Regions from separate parts of the Rhodopseudomonas sp. G2_2311 genome, predicted to be linked through region 1. Evidence: riboswitches for the same ligand, from Rfam matches in the RefSeq annotation. Region 1 holds a riboswitch; the other holds the start of a gene.
What was found. Region 1 has a riboswitch for cobalamin ahead of cobT (nicotinate-nucleotide--dimethylbenzimidazole phosphoribosyltransferase). Riboswitches for the same ligand answer to the same signal wherever they lie in the genome.
Positions count from the first base shown of each region.

Region 2: it holds a riboswitch for cobalamin, as region 1 does, so the genes downstream of both, VRZ08_RS17495 (TonB-dependent receptor plug domain-containing protein) here and cobT (nicotinate-nucleotide--dimethylbenzimidazole phosphoribosyltransferase) in region 1, are expected to answer to the same signal.

Region 1 is NZ_JAZDRK010000003.1:122,257-126,464, forward strand. It holds gene tcuA (FAD-dependent tricarballylate dehydrogenase TcuA) at 1-1,194, opposite strand, end outside; cobalamin riboswitch at 1,341-1,550, shown strand; gene cobT (nicotinate-nucleotide--dimethylbenzimidazole phosphoribosyltransferase) at 1,753-2,817, shown strand; gene VRZ08_RS06020 (adenosylcobinamide-GDP ribazoletransferase) at 2,814-3,584, shown strand; gene VRZ08_RS06025 (cobyric acid synthase) at 3,671-4,208, shown strand, end outside.
Region 2 is NZ_JAZDRK010000014.1:34,329-38,536, forward strand. It holds gene VRZ08_RS17485 (MFS transporter) at 1-362, opposite strand, end outside; gene VRZ08_RS17490 (DUF938 domain-containing protein) at 438-1,154, opposite strand; cobalamin riboswitch at 1,286-1,489, shown strand; gene VRZ08_RS17495 (TonB-dependent receptor plug domain-containing protein) at 1,670-3,619, shown strand; gene VRZ08_RS17500 (hypothetical protein) at 3,791-4,078, shown strand.

The DNA.
Region 1 (4,208 bases):
GATCATGCCGGCCGCGAACAGATCGTCGTGGCGGCGACCGTCGGCCTGGACCACCCGCATCGTTGCATCCACCTTGATGCCGTAGTGCACGAACGTCAGCCCCGGCCGCATCGGATAGGCGGCAAATGGTGGCTCCGCGATGGTACGCGCGGCGTTGGCCGGGGCGGCATTGAAGTCCTCGATGCTTTGCAACAGAGCCGTGGGATCGATCTGCAGCGCGGCAGCTAGTTCGCCGAGGTTCGGCGCAGTGACTGGCGCCAGGGCGGATGGCGCGGCACGGGCGAGGCCTTGGGTATCGAGCACCAGATAAGCGATCTGGCCGGGGCAGGCGGCGATCCTTGGTCCCCATTTGGCGTAGTGCGTTGGCTGCGATCCGGCCCCTGCGACATCGATGCGCGCGCCGGATCGGTCGACCACGAGGCCGAGCGGAATCGACGTGATCCGGGTAACGATGCCGCCGTCGAATTGCGGGCCGCGCGCGTCGACCGGAACGACATGACAGGTGGTCGGATCGCCGATCGTACAGCCGCCGGCCGCGATCAGCAGATCGAGCAGACGACCGTCCGAATAAGGCGTGCCGCGGACCATCCAGCCTTCGGCGGTGCTGCCGAAATTTTCCTGCAACCAGGCGGGGTCGGCCCCGGGGCCACCGGCACAGACAACGACGCTCCGCGTGCGGATGGCGGCGTCCGCCCCAGCGGATCGGACGTTGATCGTCCAGCCTTCGTCTTCGGCACGCTGCAGCGACCGTGCCTCACTGTCGTAGCTGATCGCGACGCCCATCCGGTCGGCGGTGGCGTACAACGCGTTGATCATCGCCTTGCCGCCGCCGAGCGGAAACGCGGTGCGGCGGGAATACGGCATCACCCCGGTGCCAGGCGGCTGTAGATGCACGCCGTGCTCGATCAGCCAGTCGGCGATGCTGCGCGCGCGTTCGATCAACAGTTCCGTCAGCACTTGGTCGGTGCCGTCGCCCGTGACGCTGCGTAGCTCGGCGCGCAGTTCATCCGCTGTGTAGCGATCAGGGACATAAGCCTGTGGCGTCTCGTGGGTCAGCCGGAAATTGCGGCCGTGACGGGCGTTGCCGCCGCGTAGGGGGCGCGGTGCCGCTTCGAGCAGGCGGACCGAAGCGCCGCTGCGGCGCGCGGCGATTGCCGCGCAAAGACCGGCGATTCCGCCGCCTATCACCGTCACATCCCACAGCAAGATGCGGTCAATCCGGTCGAGATGATGCGCCAGGGCCGCTCGAGAGCGGCGAGAGAAAGCGCGGCTTGGTGGACCTTCGTCTTAGAGGGCGGCTCCGGGTTGTTGTCAATCTTGCGCCCGGGGCGTCGCCGTGCTGTGGTGCCGCTCGCTTCGGTGCCCTTCGTTCGAAGGGTGAAACGGGAATGCGGTGCGGCGAGCAATCGCCAAGTCCGCGGCTGCCCCCGCAACTGTAAGTGGACCGCTTCCGGTCAAACTGCCACTGAGCACGGCGCAACAGCCGCTCGGGAAGGCGACCGGGACAATGTCCGCGAGCCAGGAGACCGGCCGAAGTCCGAAAACCATGCCATTCGACGGTGGGTCGAAGAAGGACACAGACATGCTGCACCGACCGCCGACCTGACGCGCGCCTCCGCTTTCCGCGGACAAATCCCGTCGTCGCCCGAACGAACCGGCGCGCACAGCTTTGCTGTCGCCGCCACGATGGTCGTTCGACTGTCTTCACTGCCCGCCGTCGCGCCGGCAGCCTTCTTATTGCCGAGCTTTCCGATGCACGCGCCCTTGCTTGATCCACGGATCCTTTCCGTTTCGCCGGTCGATCCCGCCCATGAGTCCGAGCTGCGAGCCCGTCTCGACGGCAAGGCGAAGCCACCGGGCTCGCTGGGCCGGCTCGAAGAACTCGCCGTGCAGCTCGGGCTGATCTGGCATCCGGCACCCCCGCGGGCCGAGCGGGCATCGGTGTTCATCTTTGCAGGCGATCACGGTCTCGCCGCCGACCGGGTGTCGCCGTATCCAGCGAGCGTGACCCGCTCGATGGTCGAGGCATATCTGGCGGACTGCGCCGGCGTGAACGTTCTGGCGAAAGCGGTCGCGACCGAGGTGCGGATCGTCGACGGTGGCATCGATGCCGATATGCCGCCACATCCCAAGCTGATCGATCGCAAGATCCGGCGCGGCACCCGCAACGCCCGCCACGAACCGGCGATGACTCACCAGGAGGCCGCGCGTGCCATCACCGCGGCGGCCGATCTGGTGCGCGAGGATATCGCCGGCGGGCTCGACATCGTCGCGATTGGCGAGATGGGAATCGGTAATACCACTTCTGCTGCGCTGATCACCCATGCGCTGACGGGCGAGCCGATCTTTGATTGCGTCGGCCGCGGAGCCGGGATGGATGATGCCGGCGTCGCGCACAAGCGCGCCATCGTCGAACAGGCCGCGGCGCGGGCGCAGCCGACGGCGCCGCTCGACGTGCTCGCTGAGTTCGGCGGATTCGATATCGCGATGATGGCCGGCGCAGTGCTCGGCGCTGCGGCGTCGCGGCGGCCGGTGGTGATCGACGGCTTCATCGCCAGCGCGGCTGCGCTGCTCGCGGTGCGGCTGCAGCCCGCGGCGCGCGATTACTGCGTGTTCTCGCATCGCTCGGCCGAGCGCGGCCATCGCGTGCTGCTCGAAGCGATGCAGGCGACGCCGTATCTCGATCTCGGCTTGCGGCTCGGCGAGGGCACCGGTGCACTGATGACCGTGCCGCTGCTGCGCGCCGCCGCCGGTATCCTCAACGATCTCGCCGCGCTGTCGGACGTGCTGGCGGGTCGGCTTGGATCGCGCTCGTGAGCCGGCAGATCCAATCCCTGCTCAATGCCGTGCAGTTCATGACGCTGCTGCCGACGCCGCGCACCGCGCAGTTCGACGACGACTGGCTGTTGAGCGCATCGAAGTACTTTCCGCTGGTCGGCGCCGGGATCGGTCTTGTGTGCGGTGGCGTGCTGCTCGCAGGTTCGCTGATCTGGTCGGGTGTGGTGCCCGCGATGATGGCTGTGGCGGCGGGGGCAGCGCTGACCGGCGCGCTGCACGAGGACGGCATCGCCGACACAGCGGACGGCTTGTTTGGCGGCCGCACCCGCGAGCAGCGCCTGGCGCTGATCAAGGACAGCCGCCTCGGCCTCTATGGCGCGGTGGCGCTGGTCCTCAGTTTTGCAATCCGCGTCGCAGCGCTGGCGAGCCTGCCGCCGTGGCTCGGCGTCGCGACTCTGGTGGCCGGCTATAGTCTGGGGCGGACCGGCATCGTCGCGGCGATGTCGGCGCTGCCTTATGCCGGCGACGCAGCCACCGGCAAGCTGAGCTATCCGACGCGCGCGATCAGTTCGGCAGGCTGGTTCGGGCTGGCTGCGTTCAGCGTGCTCGGGGCGCTGTGGCTGGTCATGCTCAATCCGCTGGCGGCGATCGCGGGGCTTCTGGTCGCGGGTGTGTTCGGCTTGGCGGCCCCGTGGATCGCGCTCCGGCTGATCGGCGGCTATCGCGGCGATGTGCTCGGCGCCACCGAACAGATGATCCAGATCGGCCTGCTCCTCGGCGTCGTGGCGATGGCCGGCCATGGCTGAGTGATGCCGCGGCTGCCGATCACGTTCGACCGCAGGCGCGGGCGCCTGCGCTGCTTCCTCTCAACTCTATGCCATCGAGTGGTTTCATGACCGACGCCCATGTCGAGGAGCTCATCTCCCGGATCCAATTCACGCCGCGCGAGACCACTGGTCCGCGGCGCGCCCGCTCGCTGATGATCCAGGGCACCAGTTCGGACGTCGGCAAGAGCATGGTGGTCGCCGGGCTTTGCCGTGCCTTCGCCCGGCGCGGGCTGGTGGTGCGTCCGTTCAAGGCGCAGAACATGAGCAACAACGCCGCGGTCGCGTCCGACTCGGATCTGCCGCTCGGTCCGAACGGCGAACAAGTTCGAGGCGAGATCGGCCGCGCTCAGGCGCTGCAGGCCCGCGCCTGCGGCGTGGCGCCGTCGATTCACATAAACCCGGTGCTGCTGAAGCCGCAGTCCGAGATCGGCGCCCAGGTGGTGCTGCGCGGACGCGTGCTCGGCAACTGCCCGGCGCGAATCTATCACCACATGCGGCAGCGGCTGATTCCGGCGGTGGTCGACAGCTTCGAGCGGCTCGCTGCCGAGGCCGATCTGGTACTGGTCGAAGGCGCCGGCAGCGGCGCCGAGGTGTACTTGCGCG
Region 2 (4,208 bases), on a different contig from region 1:
AGCCCGCCGATGAACGTCGCGATGCAGAACAGCAGGAATGAACCGTAGAGAATTGCGACAGCGCCGAGCACGCCGGTGAGCGCGCCGCAGCCGGTGCCGATCATGAACGAGACGCGGCGGCCGTAAACCCGTGCGATCCAACCGGTCGGCAGCGTGCCGGCAGCAAGGCCGAGCACGTACATCGACAGCGGCACGGTCGCGAGCGACATCTCCGGCGCGAGCTGCGCGCCGATGATCGAGCCGGTCGCGAAGATCACCGCGGCGTTGGCGCCGGTCAGCGCCTGCGCCGCGACCAGCCGCACCACGTTGGAACGGGCACGGGCATCGTCTTCGACGATGTCGTTGGCCGTCGCATCGACCATCGGCAGGGATTCTCCTCGCACCGGCTGACGACGGCCGGCGATTGCGCGCGCATCATAGGGCCGGGCCGGGCGTGATCAACCCGCCGCGCCGCCGGCTGCGGCATGGCCCCTGCCCGGTTTCGCCCGTACAAACACCAGGATCAGGTTGTTGGCCGGCATCTCGACGATCTCGCTCAGCGCCAGACCGGCGCCGGCCGCGAGCTTTTCCAGGTCCGCAACATCGCGGACACCCCATTCCGGATTGGCGTCGCGCAGGCTGGTGTCGAACACCGCATTGCTGAGCGCGGTGTGCTTGCCGTCCTGCTTGAACGGTCCGTACAGCACCAGCATGCCGTCCTGGCGTAGCAGCCGTCCGGCGCCGGCCAGCAGCCCTTCGGCGACGCGCCACGGCGCGACGTGGACGACGTTGGCGCAGAACATCGCCAGCAATGGCCCGGGCTCCGCCCCGTCGGCCGGCGCCACCGACCAGGTGGGATCGGCCAGGTCGATCCGCTGCGGCGGCCTTAGATTGGGCAGCGCCGCATGGGCGCGCCAGGCGGCAATGCTCTTGAGGTGGTGGTCGTTGACGTCGCTCGGCCACCACACGATGTCCGGATGCTCGCGCGCCAGCGCTGCGATGTGCTGGCCGGTGCCGCTGCCGGCTTCGAGCACGTCGCCCTGTCGCCCGGCGAGCAGCCGGGCCAGCACGGCGCGGATCGGCGCATCGTTGCGATGAAACGCGGCGGCATCGAGCCGGCCGTCGGGTTCGACCCGCCGCCCGTCCTTGCCGAACTCCACCACGAACTCCGCCATCACCACCTGCCGCATCCACTATCGTGCGAGGTGTACAGACCCGGCTGTTACACGCAAGTCACAGCTCGTCACAATCCGACCACGATTGCACCTGTTCGCCGCCATGGGCGAATTGACTCGCCAATTCCGCGACTTCTAATGGCGATGACGGTTCCCGAGAGGGATGAAAAGGGAATACGGTGCGGACGCAGACACTTTCGCGTTCTAGGCCGTAGCTGTTCCCGCAACTGTAAGCGGATCGTCTTTCGTCGGATGCCACTGGGAACCTCGGTCCTGGGAAGGCGACGGAAGATCAACTGCGAGCCAGGAGACCTGCCGTCATTCGTGGTCACACGCGAAGTTGCCGGCCGGGAATTGCAGGCATTGTCTTCACCGCTTTCGAAAAGCTCGGTGAGACCTCGTTCGCTGTGACGTGCCACAGACGTCAGCCGAGGTTGAACCTTATGCAATCCCGACCCGCCGCGCCGCGGCCTTGCTCCGCACTCTCACGCGCGCTTCTCGCTTCCACCATCCTGGTGCCTGCACTTTCGCTCACCACGCCTGCCGCCGCGCAGGACGTGCTGCCCGAGATCGTGGTCAGCGCCACCGCCACCGAAACGCCGCGCGAGCAGGTGGCCAGTTCAGTGACCGTGATCACCGCGGACGATCTCGCCCGCTATCAGCAGCGCACCGCCGCCGACGCGCTCAGCATGGTCCCCGGCCTCAATGTGGTGCGCACCGGTGGCCCCGGCGGCTCGACCGCGATCTTCATGCGCGGCACCAACTCCAACCACGTCAAGGTACTGATCGACGGCATCGACGCCGGCGATCCGAGCAAGCCGAACGGCGCTTATGATTTCGCCAATCTGCTGACCTCCGACATCGAGCGGATCGAAGTGCTGCGCGGCCCGCAGAGCGGTCTGTATGGCTCGGACGCGATCGGCGGCGTGATCTCCGTCGTCACCAAGCGCGGCAGCGGGCCTGCCAAGCTGACCGGCTCGATCGAAGGCGGCTCGTTCGGCACCTTCAACCAGACCGCGCGCGCCGCCGGCTCGCAGGACAATTTCGACTACGCCTTCAACGTCGCGCATTATCGCACGACCAGCCTGCCGGTGACGCCGCTCGATCTGCTGGCGCCGGGCCAGCAGCGCAACAACGACAACTACGACAACCTGACCTATTCGACCCGGCTCGGTGTCCGTGCCAGCGACGAGCTCACCTTCAACTACGTCGCCCGCTACACCGACGCTCACAAAGGGTTCACCGGCGACGATTATTCGAACTATCCAAATTCTTTCCCTGCATCGCTGCAGAGCACTATGGCAAGCCGCGATTTCCTAACCCGCAGCGAAGCGGTGTGGTCGCCACTCGGCAACTTCACCAGCACGTTCGGGGTCAGCTACAGCAACCAATGGAACCGCACGTTCGATCCCAATCCAAATTTCACTACCAACCTCATCACCGGTACCGCCGGGATCTCGCCGCCAAGCTCGTACACCGGTGAACGCACCAAGTTCGACTGGAAGGGCGTTCTCGACGTCGGCTACGGGCAGAAACTGGTGGTCGGCACCGAACGCCAGGACGAGACGATCCGGACCAATTCGGTCGGCGACTACGACTTCGCCGGAAATTATCAGCAGAAGACGCTCCATGCTCGCACCGGCAACACCGCAGGATTCGTCGAACTGCAGTCGGAGTTCACCAAGAACTTCTTCCTGGTCTCCAACGTGCGCTACGACGACAACGACAGCTTCGGCGGGCACTCGACCTGGCGTGTCGCGCCGGTGTTCATCGTGCCGACCCTCGAGACCCGGCTGAAGGCGACCTACGGCACCGGCTTCAAGGCGCCGACGCTGATCCAGCTCTACGTCAACAATCCAGCCTATGCCACAGTCGGCAACCCGGCGCTGAAGCCGGAGACCAGCAAGGGCTACGACGTCGGCTTCGAGCAGCCGCTGTTCGCCAACCGCGTCGTTTTCGGTTCGACCTACTTCAACAACGAGATCAACGATCTGATCAACTCGACCGGTTACGACGTCACGCTCGGTGGCTACAGCTACAAGAACATCGGCATGGCGCGCACCTCGGGCGTCGAGTCGTTCGTGTCGTGGCAGGCGACCGAGACGCTGCGCTTCCGGGTCGACCACACCTATACGCACGCCATTGACCAGACCACCGACCAGAAGCTGCGGCGGCGTCCCGACAACAAGGTGACGATGGCGGCGATCTGGAATCCGGTCGAGCGCGCCACGGTGTCGGCGACCGTGCTCTACACCAGCTCGTGGGTCGACTACGACCGGTTCGGCACCACGCTGCTCGACGCGCCGTCGTTCACCACCGTGAACCTGGCGGCGAGCTATGAGGTCGATCCGCACGTCACCGTGTTCGGCCGCATCGACAACCTGTTCGACAAGAAATACGAGGTGCCGGTCGGCTTCCTGCAGCCCGGATTCGGCGCTTTCGCAGGCGTCCGCGTCACCAACTAGCGATCATCGCGCTCCGCCGCCGCACAAGTCGGCGGCGGACGCCATGTTCCCCGCACACGGGCTCATGCGCGAAACCAATGTCGAAGAGCCTCCGAATGCCGAAAGGCTGTTCGGAGGCTTTTTTCGTGCTATCACGCCGCCTCCCGAATTGAATGCAATTGAACTGGAAGAATGACGAACGACGACGATCACCGCGCTGGCAGCGCCGCTGAAGGCGACGGCGGCAAGACCGAACGCGACGCCGCGGCAAAAGCGGTCCTGGACAACATGGCGCGCCTGCGCGCTCTGCGGCTCGCCCGCGAAGCTGCGATGCCGCAATCGGCGACATCGAGCAAGACCAAGCGAACCAGAACGGCGGCCTCCCCCACCAAGCGAGGCACCAAGAAGGTCGAAGACGACAAGCCGCGCCCCTTGTCTGAATGGCTGGCCGACCAGCAGAGCTCAGGTCGGCGAACCTGACGCGACGCAACGCATCGCACTGCGGCATCGCACGATGCGAAAATTGCGTGCGGGCTGTGACGAACCAGTCTAATCTTGGATGGTCGTCGCAGTTGAACTGAGCTGACAACAACGCTGGCCGCGTGTGCGC